2 regions of the Streptomyces sp. NBC_01142 genome follow, and region 1 is predicted to be linked to the other one. Evidence: riboswitches for the same ligand, from Rfam matches in the RefSeq annotation. Region 1 holds a riboswitch; the other holds the start of a gene.
What was found. A riboswitch is a leader RNA that binds a small molecule or an ion and turns the genes downstream of it on or off. The one in region 1 is predicted to bind cobalamin.
Positions count from the first base shown of each region.

Region 1 (7,708 bases):
CCGCAGCCTGGTCAAGTACACCTCGCTCTACACAGCACTGGCGGAGGTGTACGACGTCCATCTGGCCGAGGCCGAGGAGACGATCGAGACCTCGCTGGCCACCCCGCGCGAGGCAGGGCTGCTCGGTACGGACGTGGGCCTGCCGATGCTGATGCTCTCGCGGCATTCACGCGACACCAACGGCGAGCCGGTGGAGTGGGTGCGCTCGGTGTACCGGGGCGACCGGTACAAGTTCGTGGCCAATCTGAAGAGGCCGGTGGACTAGGAGTCCGATGGTGCGGCCCCGGGCGCGCTGCTCTCAGCCGACCAGCACCTCGGCCGCGGCAGTGCGCGAGACCCGGGTCGCACCATGCGTGACCGGATGTACGTCGCCGAGCGCGGCCCGCCCGGCGACGGCACGGCCGAACGGCCGGTCCGACCGGCGGCCGCACTTGGTGCAGGCCAATTCCGATATTGGCGTAGACCAACCAGAAGTGTCAAGGAGAATGAACCACCCATAGGCCCGAACTCGACTCCGCGAAAGGGCTGTTGAGGAAGCCTTACTCCTTGATTGCCGCACCCGAACGAGCCAGGGAATCTCCCGGAGACCGCGTAACTCGAAGAAGCCCCTTACGCGGAGTCGAAGTTGGACTGCGACGGCGCCATTGGTGCGGTCCGGCGGTACGTACGGGAATTGCTGGATGATTCGGCGTACGAGCGGTATGTCGCGCATGAGAGGTCCCACGTTCCGGCCGCGTCCGCGCCGTCCCGACGGGAATTCGAGCGGATGCGGACGGACCGACAGGAGTCGGACCCGTGTGCGGGGTTCCGCTGCTGCCGAAGTGTCACCGCACGCGACGCGACCAGAAGTCGTTGCCGTACCGATATACGGACGGGGGGTGACGCTGCGCGCACCCTCGCCTAGATTTCCTGCGCATTACACAGATGATGGGCGAGGAGACGGAGCCGCCGTATGTCAGCAGTGCCTGAGGCGCCACAAGCGCCGGAAGAGCCTGAAGCGCCGGAAGTGAAACAACCACTGATCACGCCGGTGCGTGTGGTCGTCGCCCTCTGTCTCTTCGCGCCGTTCGTGGCGATGCTCTGGGTCGGCTCGTACGCGAAGGTCGAGCCGATGTTTATCGGCATTCCGTTCTTCTACTGGTACCAAATGCTCTGGGTCCTCATCTCGACCCTTTTGACGATGATCGCGTACAAGCTGTGGCAGCGTGACCAGCGCGCCCGCAAGGGGGGTGCGTCGCAGTGAAGGACGGCGTGAACGGCGTAGCACTCGCCGTCTTCATCTTCTTCTTCCTGGCCGTCACGGTCATGGGCTTCCTGGCCGCGCGCTGGCGCAGGGCCGAGAGCGAGAGCCTCGACGAATGGGGCCTGGGCGGCAGGTCGTTCGGCACCTGGGTCACCTGGTTCCTGCTCGGCGGCGACCTGTACACGGCGTACACCTTCGTCGCCGTCCCCGCGGCGATCTACGCGGCGGGCGCGGCGGGCTTCTTCGCCGTCCCGTACACCATTCTCGTCTACCCGCTGATCTTCACCTTCCTGCCGCGTCTGTGGTCGGTCTCGCACAAGCACGGGTACGTCACCACCTCCGACTTCGTGCGCGGGCGCTTCGGCTCGAAGGGGCTTTCGCTGGCGGTTGCCGTCACCGGCATCCTTGCGACCATGCCGTACATCGCGCTTCAGCTGGTCGGCATCCAGGCGGTGCTCGATGTGATGGGCGTCGGCGGCGGCGAGGACACCAACTGGTTCATCAAGGACCTGCCGCTGCTGATCGCCTTCGGCGTGCTGGCGGCGTACACCTACTCCTCCGGTCTGCGGGCACCGGCGCTGATCGCGTTCGTCAAGGACACGCTGATCTACATCGTCATCGCGGTGGCGATCATCTACATCCCCATCAAGCTGGGCGGCTTCGACGAGATCTTCGCCAAGGCCGGTGACGCCTACGCGCAGATCAACCCGGCGACGGACAAACCGCGGGGCGCGCTCGTACCCGGGGAGATGGGCCAGTGGGGTTACGCGACCCTGGCGCTGGGCTCGGCGCTCGCGCTCTTCATGTATCCGCACTCGATCACGGCGACGCTCTCTTCGCGCAGCCGTGACGTGATCCGCCGCAACACCACGATCCTGCCGCTGTACTCGCTGATGCTGGGTCTGCTGGCACTGCTCGGCTTCATGGCGATCGCGGCCGGCATCAAGGTGCAGAACGGTCAGCTGGCGATCCCTCAGCTCTTCGAGACCATGTTCCCGGACTGGTTCGCGGGTGTCGCCTTCGCGGCGATCGGGATCGGCGCGCTGGTGCCGGCGGCGATCATGTCGATCGCGGCCGCGAATCTGTTCACCCGGAACATCTACAAGGACTTCATCAAGCCCGATGCGACACCGGCGCAGGAGACCAAGGTCTCCAAGCTGGTCTCGCTGCTGGTGAAGGTGGGAGCGCTGGCCTTCGTCCTGACCATGGACAAGACGGTGGCGATCAACTTCCAGCTGCTCGGCGGCATCTGGATCCTCCAGACGCTGCCGGCGCTGGTGGGCGGCCTGTTCACCCGCTGGTTCCACCGCTGGGCGCTGCTGGCGGGCTGGGCGGTCGGCATGATCTACGGCACGGCGGCGGCGTACGGCGTGGCGAGCCCCACCCAGAAGCACTTCGGCGGCTCGTCCGCGGAGATTCCGGGTATCGGCGAGATCGGCTACATCGGCCTGACGGCGTTCGTGCTGAACATGCTGGTGACGGTGGTCATGACGTTTGTCCTGCGGGCGGCCAAGGCTCCGGAGGGCGTCGACGAGACGGACCCGTCGGACTACACGGCGGACGCGGGCGACCCCGGCGTCCGGACCGAGCTCCCCAAGGCAACGGCGGGCGCGGGTCACTGACCGCGGCCTCGACGCAAGGGCCGTCGCGCTTCCCGACAGGGGCGCGGCGGCCCTTGCGCGTTGGCCGACGCGAGGCCTTGCGCGTTGGCCGACCCGAGGGGCTGAAGCGTCAGCCCGTCCGGCGATCGGGGACACTCCCGAAGGCCGTACGGGGTCCGGAGCTTGCCCGGTTTCGGGAAGAGGCAGGCAGGGGAAGCCCACCGGCCCACACGCACCTCTCCGAGTCGCGCCCTCCTCCATACGCGGGCCACGACACAACATGTGGGGGGTGCGTCATCAAGCGGCCCCCACATGTATGCTCATGCTCGCTGTCGCCGCAGGGGAATCCGGTGCGAATCCGGAACTGTCCCGCAACGGTGTGAAGTGGTGCGCTTTGTCGTACCTGGTCAGTCCGAAGACCTGCCGACGGTGCATCCGGCTCGACCGAACCGGATGCCGAGACGTCCGGGCCTCGCGGTTGGGCCGGTGGATGCCGTGCGGTGTGCTGCCCTTCTGCGGGCACGTACACGCCCGTACGGCCTTCCCCCTCCCCCCGCCGGCCCAGAGCCGAGCGAGGGAGAGCACCACGTGACCATCGCGCCAGCCGATCCGGCTTCAGGCATTTCCGACCAGGTGGCGGACGGCCCCGGGACCGCGCTTCTGCGGACCCTGACCGACCTCACCGCGGATCTGCCCGACACCGACCCGGGCCGTGTCGCCGCCGCCGCACTGCGCGGCCGCAACGCCGCATCGGACGCTGCCGAGTTGCGAGGCCTCGCCACCGACGCGGCCGCGGGCCTGATCTCCGAGGACCCTGCCTACTCGCGGCTCGCAGCCCGCCTGCTGACCCGTCACATCGCGGACGAGGCAGCCGGGCAGGGCGCGGTGGCCTTCTCCGCCTCCGTCGCGGTCGGCCATCGCGAAGGCCTGATCGCCGACCGCACGGCCGAGTTCGTGGAGCTCCACTCCGCACACCTGGACGCTCTGATCGACCAGGCCGCCGACGACCGCTTCGGGTACTTCGGGCTGCGGACGCTCTACAGCCGCTACCTCCTGCGGCACCCCCTCACCCGCCAGGTGATCGAGACGCCGCAGCACTTCATGCTGCGCGTCGCCTGCGGACTGGCCGAGGACACCTCGGTACGCGCCCTGGACGAAGTCGCCTCGCTGTACGGGCTGATGAGCCGGCTCGACTACCTCCCCTCCTCCCCCACGCTCTTCAACTCCGGCACCCGCCACCCGCAGATGTCGTCCTGCTATCTGCTGGACTCTCCGCTGGACGAGCTCGACTCGATCTACGACCGCTACCACCAGGTCGCGCGCCTGTCCAAGCACGCCGGCGGCATCGGGCTCTCGTACTCCCGTATCCGTGCCCGCGGTTCGCTGATCCGCGGCACCAACGGCCACTCCAACGGCATCGTGCCGTTCCTGAAGACCCTTGACGCCTCGGTCGCCGCCGTGAACCAGGGCGGCCGGCGCAAGGGCGCCGCCGCGATCTACCTGGAGACCTGGCACGCGGACATCGAGGAGTTCCTCGAGCTGCGTGACAACACCGGTGAGGACGCGCGGCGTACGCACAACCTGAACCTCGCGCACTGGATCCCGGACGAGTTCATGCGCCGTGTCGAGGCCGACGCCGACTGGTCGCTGTTCTCCCCCGCCGAGGTGCCGGCCCTGGTCGACCTGTGGGGCGACGAGTTCGACGCCGCGTACCGCAAGGCGGAGGCCGAAGGGCTGGCGCGCAAGACCATCCCGGCCCGCGAGCTGTACGGCCGGATGATGCGCACGCTCGCCCAGACCGGCAACGGCTGGATGACCTTCAAGGACGCCTCCAACCGCACGGCCAACCAGACGGCCGAGCCCGGCAAGGTCGTCCACTCCTCGAACCTGTGCACCGAGATCCTGGAGGTGACGGACGACGGCGAGACGGCCGTCTGCAACCTCGGTTCGGTCAACCTGGGTTCGTTCGTGGTGGAGGGGCCCGACGGCGGGGATCTGGACTGGGCGCGGCTGGACGAAACCGTCCACACCGCCGTCACCTTCCTGGACCGGGTCGTCGACATCAACTTCTACCCGACCGAGCAGGCCGGGCGCTCCAACGCCCGCTGGCGGCCGGTGGGCCTGGGCGCGATGGGCCTCCAGGACGTCTTCTTCAAGCTCCGTCTCCCCTTCGACTCGCCCGAGGCGAAGGCGCTCTCCACGAAGATCGCCGAGCGGATCATGCTCGCGGCCTACGAGGCGTCCTGCGACCTCGCGGAGCGCAACGGCCCGCTGCCCGCGTGGTCCGAGACCCGCTCGGCGCGCGGCGTACTGCACCCCGACCACTACGACGTCGAGCGGAACTGGCCTGAGCGGTGGGACGCGCTGCGCGCCCGTATCGCGAAGACCGGCATGCGCAACTCGCTGCTGCTCGCCATCGCGCCGACCGCGACCATCGCGTCGATCGCCGGTGTCTACGAGTGCATCGAGCCGCAGGTCTCCAACCTCTTCAAGCGCGAGACGCTGAGCGGTGAATTCCTCCAGGTCAACGCCTACTTGGTGGAGGATCTGAAGAAGCTGGGCGTGTGGGACGCACAGTCGCGTGAGGCGCTGCGCGAGGCGAGCGGCTCGGTACAGGGCTTCAGCTGGATCCCGGAGGACGTCCGCGCGCTGTACCGCACGGCCTGGGAGATCCCGCAGCGCGGCCTGATCGACATGGCCGCGGCCCGTACGCCGTACCTGGACCAGAGCCAGTCCCTGAACCTCTTCCTGGAGACGCCGACCATCGGGAAGCTCAGCTCGATGTACGCGTACGCCTGGAAGCAGGGTCTGAAGACGACGTACTACCTGCGCTCGCGTCCGGCGACGCGCATCGCGCGTGCGGCCGGCGGCGGTGCTGCGGCCGCCGCAGCGCCCGCCCCCATCCCCCTGCAGCAGGCCTCCGCGCCCGACGCCGACGCGATCGCCTGCTCCCTTGAGAACCCTGAGTCCTGCGAGGCCTGCCAGTAATGAGCTCCACCGAAAAGAACCTTCTCGACCCGGGCTTCGAACTGACCCTGCGTCCGATGCGCTACCCGGACTTCTACGAGCGCTACCGCGACGCGATCAAGAACACCTGGACGGTGGAGGAGGTCGACCTCCACTCCGACGTGACCGACCTCTCCAAGCTCAGCCCCGGTGAGCAGCACATGATCGGGCGACTGGTAGCGTTCTTCGCGACGGGCGACTCGATCGTCTCCAACAACCTGGTGCTCACCCTCTACAAGCACATCAACTCCCCCGAGGCGCGGCTGTATCTCTCGCGCCAGCTGTTCGAGGAGGCCGTGCACGTCCAGTTCTACTTGACGCTGCTGGACACCTACCTCCCCGACCCGGACGACCGGGCGGCCGCCTTCGACGCGGTCGAGGAGATCCCATCGATCCGCGAGAAGGCCCAGTTCTGCTTCAAGTGGATGGACTCGGTCGAGAAGATCGACCGGCTGGAGACGAAGGCCGACCGCCGCCGCTTCCTGCTGAATCTGATCTGCTTCGCGGCCTGCATCGAGGGGCTGTTCTTCTACGGCGCCTTCGCGTACGTCTACTGGTTCCGCTCGCGCGGCCTGCTGCACGGCCTGGCCACCGGCACCAACTGGGTGTTCCGCGACGAGACCATGCACATGAACTTCGCCTTCGAGGTCGTGGACACGGTCCGCAAGGAGGAGCCGGAGCTCTTCGACGACGCGCTCCAGCAGCAGGTCACCGACATGCTGAAGGAGGCCGTCGAGGCGGAGCTGCAGTTCGGCCGCGACCTGTGCGGTGACGGCCTGCCGGGCATGAACACCGAGTCGATGCGCGAGTACCTCCAGTGCGTCGCCGACCAGCGGCTGACGCGGCTGGGCTTCGCTCCGGTGTACGGCTCGGAGAACCCGTTCTCCTTCATGGAGCTGCAGGGCGTCCAGGAGCTGACCAACTTCTTCGAGCGCCGCCCCTCCGCCTACCAGGTGGCGGTCGAGGGTTCGGTCGGCTTCGACGACGACTTCTAGACCTCCGGGATTCCGGAGAACCGGGGGAACGGGGAACCGGGGGAACGGGGAACCGGGGGAACGGGGAACCGGGGGAACGGGGGAACGGGGGAACGGGGGGCGCGCCACCGGGTGCGTACGGCCTGCATAGGGTGCCTGGCATGGGTGTTCTTGCGCGTACGCGCCTGGTGGCGTGTGCGGCTGCGGTACTGACCGTGGCCGCGGGGCTGGGAATCAGGGGTGCGGCGACGGGCGAGGCCGCCAAGTACGCGGGGGACGCGCTCTACACCGTGCTCGTCCACACCCTGGTGGTGCTGATCGCTCCCCGGGTGAAGCCTCTGGCGGCCGCCGCGACAGCTCTGGCGTTCAGTTGCGCCGTCGAGCTGCTTCAGCTCACGCAGTTCCCGGCCGAACTGGCCGCGCGGAACCCGCTCGCCCGGCTCGTGCTGGGCTCCACCTTCAATGCGCCCGACCTGCTCTGGTATGCGGTGGGCGCAGTCTGCGCCGGGCTGGTCCACTCCTTCGTGTCCGCCCGCGTTCCCGTCGCGGGGCGGCGCGCCGCCTGACGCAGCTGGCGGTCGATGGCCCGGTCTCTGGCGTGCCCGACCAGCGACGGAAGGACGACAAGCCCGAAAAGGGCCAGTACGAAGAGGTACTCCAGGAATGTGTTCATGCACTCCACTGTCGCCCTCGCGGGCCAGGAAAGTCAGTGGCAGGACTGTCATCAACCATCGAATTACTGCCACACTGGTTGCATGCTGAAAAACGTGGCTGCCGTCCTGCTGGACGGAGTGCACCCCTTCGAGCTCGGCGTCGTCTGCGAGGTGTTCGGCCTCGACCGCGGGGACGTCGGACTGCCTGTCTACGACTTCACGGCCGTCTCC
Region 1 is NZ_JAPEOR010000001.1:1,051,598-1,059,305, reverse strand. It holds gene OG883_RS05060 (GntR family transcriptional regulator) at 1-265, shown strand, start outside; gene OG883_RS05055 (hypothetical protein) at 299-445, opposite strand; partial or broken gene OG883_RS05050 (YbdD/YjiX family protein) at 626-817, shown strand; gene OG883_RS05045 (DUF3311 domain-containing protein) at 953-1,243, shown strand; gene mctP (monocarboxylate uptake permease MctP) at 1,240-2,865, shown strand; cobalamin riboswitch at 3,154-3,287, shown strand; gene OG883_RS05035 (ribonucleoside-diphosphate reductase subunit alpha) at 3,433-5,832, shown strand; gene OG883_RS05030 (ribonucleotide-diphosphate reductase subunit beta) at 5,832-6,845, shown strand; gene OG883_RS05025 (DUF2809 domain-containing protein) at 6,986-7,390, shown strand; gene OG883_RS05020 (helix-turn-helix domain-containing protein) at 7,580-7,708, shown strand, end outside.

Region 2 (7,708 bases), on a different contig from region 1:
AGCGGACGTAGTCCGGGTTGTCGGAGAAGTGGTCGCCCGGCTCGACGTGGTGGTCGCGGGTGGCCACCACATGGCTGTAGCCGGGCTGGGCCTGTCCGATCAGGTCCGTGATGGCGGCAGCGACATCGGCACCCCCCGACACCGCGAGGCTGCCGCCTTCGCAGAAGTCGTTCTGAACGTCCACGACGATCAAGGCGCGGTGCATGGCGGGTGTCCTTAGGTGGGGAGAGACCGGCGGGCGGCGAGCGATTGTATGAGCGTAGAGACTGGGGCGGCCGTGCGGGAGAGGGCTTCGGGCGCGTTCATACATACTCCGTGGGGATGACCGGCTCGCCCTTGGAGAGCTGGATCGCCGACATGGGCAGCCCGGCGAGCGCCGCGATGTGGCGCTCGCGCGCCGCGTCCAGCGACTCCCGGGCGACGACCTCGCCGCCCTTGACCAGCTCCACCAGCAGCTGCTGGTCCACAAGCCCGGACGGGACGGTGTCGACACCGATCACCTCGGCCTCGGCGACCCCGTACGCGTCCGGGCGCCGCGCCGCCCACTTGCGGCCCCCCACCGAGGTCTTCGCGCCCAGCGACTTCTTCGCCACCGGCTGAAGCGGCGCCTTCGGGTCTGTCGACCGTGCGCGGGCGACCAGCTTGTAGACCATCGAGCAGGTGGGGTGCCCGCTGCCGGTGACCAGCTGTGTCCCCACGCCGTACGCGTCCACCGGCGCCGCGGCGAGCGAGGCGATCGCGTACTCGTCCAGGTCCGAGGTCACCACGATCTTGGTGTTCACCGCGCCGAGTTCGTCCAGCTGCTGCCGCACCCGGTGCGCGACCAGCAGCAGGTCCCCGGAGTCGATGCGTACGGCTCCGAGCTCGGTCCCCGTGATCTCCACGGCGGTGCGGACGGCCTCGGCCACGTCATAGGTGTCGACGAGCAGCGTTGTCCCTCGTCCGAGTGAGTTCACCTGCGCCTGGAAGGCGTCGCGCTCGCTGTCGTGGAGCAGGGTGAAGGCGTGCGCGCTGGTGCCCACCGTCGGGATGGCGTAGCGGAATCCGGCGGCCAGGTCCGAGGTGGAGTGGAAGCCGCCGACGTACGCGGCGCGCGAGGAGGCGACCGCGGCGAGTTCGTGTGTGCGCCGGGCGCCCATCTCGATCAGCCTGCGCCCGCCCGCCGCGGCCGACATCCGCGAGGCCGCCGCGGCGATGGCCGAGTCGTGGTTGAGGATCGACAGGATCACGGTCTCGAGCAGCACACACTCGGCGAAGGAACCCTCGACGCGCAGGATCGGCGAGCCCGGGAAGTACACCTCGCCCTCGGGGTAGCCCCAGATGTCGCCGTTGAAGCGGTACGACGCGAGCCACTGCAGCGTCGGCTCGTCGACGATCTGCTGCTCGCGCAGAAAGGCCAGTACGCCGGCGTCGAAGCGGAAGTTCTCGACGGCGTCGAGCACCCGGCCGGTGCCCGCCACGACGCCGTAACGACGTCCCTCGGGCAGCCTGCGCGTGAAGACCTCGAAGACGGAGCGCCGGTCCGCGGTGCCCGACTGCAGGGCGGCCCGCAGCATCGTGAGCTCGTACTGGTCCGTGAAGAGCGCTGTCGAGGGAACATCCACCGGCAGGCCCAGGTCCGCAGTGTTCATGGCGAGGATGCTACTCCACATCTCGTCAGACTGACGAGATGTGAGGGTCGTTTGTGCGATGCGCCCTCCCGGGTGGCAGCATGGACCAGGTGAGTGTTGCTCCCGTAGAGATCGAACGCCCCGAGTCGGCCGAGGAGACCTTTGCCGTACCCGAGCCGGATGTGCCCTGGGTGACGCTCGTCCACAACGACCCGGTCAATCTGATGAGCTACGTCACCTATGTCTTCCAGGCCTACTTCGGCTACTCCAAGGACAAGGCGCACAAGCTGATGCTCGACGTTCATCACAAGGGGCGCGCCGTCGTCTCCAGCGGCAGCCGCGAGGAGATGGAGCGTGACGTGCAGGCGATGCACGGATACGGACTGTGGGCGACGCTCTCCCAGGACCGCAACTGATGTCCGGGCACTTCGAGCAGATCCCCGGCGGCGGCGCTGCCGTCGCGCTCGACGACGTCGAGATCTCCATCCTGCGCTCGCTCGCCGTCCAGCTGCTCGAGCTGATCGGGCCCGGCGACGAGCGGGTCGAGGGCGAGGACCCGCTCGCCGCGCTGTTCACCGAGGGCCCCAGCGAGCCGCCGTCCGATCCGGCGCTGGCCCGGCTGTTCCCGGAGGCGTACGGCGGCCCGGACGCCGATGCGGAGGACGACGAACTGCGCGCCGCCTCCGCGGAGTTCAGGCGCTTCACCGAAACCGACCTGCGCTCCCGCAAGCGGGATGACGCGCTCGCGGTCGTCCGCACCCTGGACTCGACGACCGCCGCGGGCGAGGGCGGTGCCGTCCTCAAGCTGACCGCCGACGACTGCCTGCACTGGCTCGGTGCGCTCAACGACCTGCGGCTGACCATCGGTACCCGCCTCGAGGTCAGCGACGAGGACGAGAGCGGCGATCTCTACCGGCTGCCGGACTCGGACCCGCGCAAACCGATGGTGATGGCCTACCTCTGGCTCGGTGCGCTCCAGGAGACGCTCGTCGAGACCCTGATGTCCTGAGAGACGTCAGAGATGTCGGAGTCGTCAGAGACGTCCCGGGACGTCTCCCGAGAGGCCTCCCGGAGATGTCCTGAGACCGACGTCCCGGTGTCCTGAAGTGTTCGCTCAACGGACACTCAAATCCGGATAACGATCCCGTCACCACAACGGCATGGTTTGCGATGCCGAGAGCCCTTTGTCCGCTTCTTTCTGTGGCGTACGCCACATCGCCCCCCGTGGATCATGTGACGGCCGTGATAAATCTTCACGACCGCCGGGGACGCCACCCATGTTCCTGGGGGCGCTTGGGCCGGCAGACCGCCGGTAGCACTCCATTCACATCCGGGGGGATCAGGACCTGGTCCGCAGTCGCGCGGCAGATGCAGCGGACGCGGATCGGCATGGAGAAAGGGCGCATCACCATGACCTCACTGCAGGTCGACAAGCACGACGGCAATGAGGCCGCGGGGTCCGCGGCAGGCGCGGACGAGGGTTACCAGCGCGGACTGGGTGCTCGTCAGATCCAGATGATCGCGATCGGCGGCGCCATCGGCACCGGCCTCTTCCTCGGCGCGGGCAAGGGCATCTCCAAGGCCGGCCCCAGCCTCATCCTGGCCTACGCCATTGCGGGCCTGGTCATCTTCTTCATCATGCGGGCCCTGGGCGAGCTGCTCATGTACCGCCCCGTCTCGGGATCCTTCGCCGAGTACGCGCGTGAGTTCGTCGGTCCCTTCGCGGGCTTCGTCACCGGCTGGACGTACTGGCTCTTCTGGGTCGTCACCGGCATCACCGAAGTCACCGCGGCCGCCACGTACATGACGTACTGGTGGGACATTCCGCAATGGCTCTCCGCGCTGGTCTTCACCATCATCCTGTACGGCGCGAACCTCATCTCCGTGAAGCTCTTCGGTGAGCTGGAGTTCTGGTTCTCGATGGTCAAGGTGACGGCCATCATCGGCATGATCCTGATCTGCGCCGGTGTGCTCACGATCGGCTTCTCCGACGCCGGTGACACCGCGTCCGTCACCCACCTGTGGGCCGACGGCGGCTTCTTCCCCAAGGGCATCGGCGGCACGCTGATGACCCTGCAGCTCGTGATGTTCGCCTTCCTCGCGGTCGAGCTGGTCGGCGTCACCGCCGGCGAGTCCAAGGACCCGGAGAAGACCCTCCCCAAGGCCATCAACACCGTTCCGTGGCGTATCGCCGTCTTCTACGTCGGCGCGCTGATCATGATCCTGTCGGTGGTGCCCTGGACCCACTTCCAGCCGGGCATCTCGCCGTTCGTCGCCGCCTTCGAGAAGATGGGCCTCGGCATCGGCGCCGCGATCGTCAACTTCGTCGTGCTGACGGCCGCACTCTCCTCCTGCAACTCCGGTATGTACTCCACCGGCCGCATGCTGCGTGACCTGGCGCTCAACGGGCAGGGCCCGAGGGCCTTCACCAAGCTGACGAAGAACGGCCTGCCGCTGATCGGCACGACCTTCTCCGCCGCGCTGATGCTGGTCGGCGTCTGGATCAACTACAAGGCTCCGGGCGAGGCGTTCAACTACGTCGTCTCCTTCGCGACCATCTCCGGCATGTGGGCCTGGATCATGATCCTGGTCAGCCAGATCCGCTACCGGGCCAAGGCGGACCGCGGTGAGCTGCCGCAGTCGACCTTCAAGGCGCCCGGCGCCCCGTACACCAGCTGGTTCGCACTGCTCTTCATCGGCATGGTCATCGTGATGATGGGCATCGACAAGGACGCGCGGATCTCGCTGTACTGCGCGCCGCTGTGGGGCCTGCTCCTCGCCGTGTCGTACCTGGTCCTGAAGAAGCGCAACCCGCAGGGCGCGGCTTTCGCCAAGCGCTGACGCGTAAGCGTCCCGTCCAGCATTCGGGCCGGTCCGTACCACTCCTCGGTACGGGCCGGCCCTTCTGTTTATCCTGATCCCCATGCTGACCCTCACCCAGGCCCTGTTCGACCAGATCGTCGCGCACTCCCGCGCCGACCACCCCGACGAGGCCTGCGGCATGGTCGCGGGCCCCGAGGGCAGCGGCCGGCCCGAACGCTTCATCCCCATGCTGAACGCGGCCCGCTCACCCACGTTCTACGAGTTCGACTCCACGGACCTGCTGAAGCTCTACCGCGAGCTGGACGACCGCGACGAAGAGCCGGTGATCATCTACCACTCGCACACCGCGACCGAGGCGTACCCGTCCCGTACGGACATCAGCTACGCCAACGAGCCGGGCGCCCACTACGTCCTGGTCTCCACCGCCGACACCGATGACGCGGGCCCCTTCCAGTTCCGCTCGTTCCGCATCGTGGACGGCGAAGTCACCGAGGAAGAGGTCAAGGTCGTAGAGGCATACTGAGCACGACCTTTGAGGCGGCAGGACCCAGGAAGCCGGTGTGAATCCGGCACGGTCCCGCCACTGTGACCGGGCGCTGCCCGGAAGCCAGGAACTGGCCTGCCGCCTTTTCTTCCACCACCCAGGGGACGCGGAAATCCCCGGAGGAGGCCACGCCATGTCCAGGCGTCATGCTGCGCTCATAGCCGTCACACTCTTCCCGCTCGCCGCCTGCGGCGGCACCACCACGGAGGCGAAGCCCGACGCGAAGGCCGCGCCCGGCTTCCCGTACACCGTCTCCAACTGTGGGGTGAAGACGACCTACCAGGCCCCGCCCGAGCGGGTCGTCACCATGAACCAGCACGTCACCGAGGTCATGCTCGAACTGGGCCTGGCGAAGTCCCTGGTCGGCACGGCCTATCTCGACGACCGTGTGCTGCCGCGCTACGAGAAGGCGTACAAGAGCGTCCCCGTGCTCGCCAAGGAGTACCCCGCCAAGGAGAAGCTCCTGGCCGCCAACCCCGACTTCGTCTACGGCGGTTACGCCAGCGCCTTCGACGCCAAGGACGGCCGCAGCCGCGACGACCTCAAGGCCGCCGGCATCAACACCCGCCTCAACCTGGAGAACTGCGCCAACGGCAGCACCTCCATGGACGACGTCTACCAGGAGGTCGCGGAGGCCGGCCGCACCTTCGGCGTTCCCGACCGCGCCGGGAAGTGGATCGCCGCGGCCCGTGGGACCGTCGCGGCCACCGCCACCGAGCTCAAGGACGTCAAGCCGGTCTCCGTCTTCGTCTACGACAGCGGCGACAAGACCGCCTTCACCGCGGGCGGCAAGGGCATCGGCAACGAGATGATCAACCGCGCCGGGGGCCGCAACGTCTTCGCCGACATCGACAAGTCGTTCGGCGACGCCACCTGGGAGCAGGTCGTCGCCCGCAAGCCCGAGACCATCGTCATCTACGACTACGGCTCCACCACCGTCGAGCAGAAGAAGCAGCGGCTGCTGGACGACCCGGTGCTCAAGGACGTACCCGCGATCAAGAACAAGCGCTTCGCGGTGCTGCCGCTGTCCGACGCGGTGCTGGGGGTACGGGCCCCGGCCGCCATCGCAAAGCTGGCGCAGCAGATCCACCCCGAGCTGAAGAAGTAGCGCCCGCCGTGGGCCGCGCGACCCCGCCCGCACGCGGGCGGCTCCGCTACACCCTTGTCCTGGGCGGGCTGGCTCTCGCTCTCGCCGCCGCCGTCGTCGCCGGTCTCGCACTCGGATCCGTACGCATCCCGCCCGCCGACGTCCTCACCATCCTCACCGGCGGCGCGGACCCGAGCCCCTTCCGCACGATCGTGCTGGACGTACGGCTGCCGCGCGTGCTGCTCGGCGCGGTCGTCGGCGCCGGGCTCGCCGTCGTCGGCACGGTCCTCCAGGCGCTCGTACGCAACCGGCTCGCCGACCCCTTCCTGCTCGGCATCTCGTCGGGGGCCTCGGTCGGTGCGGTGCTGGTGCTCGTCCTCGGCATCGGCGGCGGGATCACCACCACGGTCGCCATGCCGGCCGCGGCGTTCGTCGGCGCGCTCCTTGCGATGGTGCTCGTCTACACCCTGTCCCGCACCGGCGGCACGATCACCGGCGGCCGGCTCGTGCTGGCCGGGGTCGCCGTCTCGTACATCCTCTCCGCGCTCACCACCCTCGTACTGGTCGTCTCCGGCCGCCCTGAGCACTTCCAGGAGGCGATGTTCTGGACGCTCGGCGGACTCGGCAGCGCCCGCTGGGAAAGCCTGCTGGTGCCCGCCGCCGTACTCGCCGTCGGCATCACCCTGCTCACCGCGCTCGCCAGGCCGCTGGATCTGCTGCTGGTGGGGGAGGAGGGCGCGACGGTCCTCGGCCTGGACACCTCACGCTTCCGCGCCGCCGTCTTCGTCCTCGCCTCGCTGCTCACCGCGGTGATGGTGGCGGTGAGCGGGGCCGTCGGCTTCGTCGGGCTCATGGTGCCGCACGCGGCCCGGATGGCGGTCGGGGCCGGTCATCGCACGCTGCTGCCCGTGGCCGCGCTCGGCGGGGCGGTGGCCCTGGTGGTGGCCGACCTCGCCGCCCGTACGGTCGCGGCCCCGCAGGACATCCCGGTCGGCGTGCTCACCGCGCTGACCGGCGGCCCGCTGTTCCTGTGGCTGATGCGCCGCCGCCCGGAAGGATCCCTCGTATGACCTCCCGTACGACTGCTCGCACGACCGCCGGGCTCTCCGCCGGGCTCTCCGCCGGGCTCTCGGCCGAGGCGGCCGCCGGGCCGACCGCCGCCCTGAGTGTCGAAGGCCTGTCGTACGGGATCGACGGTCGCACCCTCGTCGACTCCGCCGACCTGACGGCGGCCCCCGGCGAGACGGTGGGCCTGGTCGGTCCCAACGGCAGCGGCAAAACGACACTGCTGCGCTGCGTGTACGGCACCTTGCGCCCCACCCGCGGCCGCGCCCTCCTCGACGGTGACGATCTCCACACCATGGGCCCCAAGGCCCGCGCCCGGCGTATCGCGACCGTCCCGCAGGAAGGGCAGGCGGAGTTCGAGCTGACCGTCCGCGAGGTCGTCGCCATGGGCCGCTCCCCGCACAAACGCTTCTGGGAGGCTGACACGGCGACGGACGCGGATCTGGTGAGCAAAGCCCTCGCCCGGGTCGGCATCGAGCCCGCCGTGGCCGACCGCGCTTTCCGCTCACTCTCCGGCGGGGAGCGGCAACGGGCCCTGGTGGCACGGGCGTTGGTGCAGGACCCCGCCCTCGTCGTCCT
Region 2 is NZ_JAPEOR010000002.1:2,028,272-2,035,979, reverse strand. It holds gene OG883_RS26735 (nicotinamidase) at 1-205, opposite strand, end outside; gene OG883_RS26730 (nicotinate phosphoribosyltransferase) at 303-1,631, opposite strand; gene clpS (ATP-dependent Clp protease adapter ClpS) at 1,712-2,026, shown strand; gene OG883_RS26720 (DUF2017 domain-containing protein) at 2,026-2,619, shown strand; gene OG883_RS26715 (amino acid permease) at 3,021-4,451, shown strand; gene OG883_RS26710 (M67 family metallopeptidase) at 4,534-4,956, shown strand; cobalamin riboswitch at 4,942-5,071, shown strand; gene OG883_RS26705 (ABC transporter substrate-binding protein) at 5,111-6,085, shown strand; gene OG883_RS26700 (iron ABC transporter permease) at 6,094-7,134, shown strand; gene OG883_RS26695 (ABC transporter ATP-binding protein) at 7,131-7,708, shown strand, end outside.
Region 2: linked by a shared signal. The riboswitch ahead of OG883_RS26705 (ABC transporter substrate-binding protein) and the one ahead of OG883_RS05035 (ribonucleoside-diphosphate reductase subunit alpha) in region 1 are both predicted to bind cobalamin.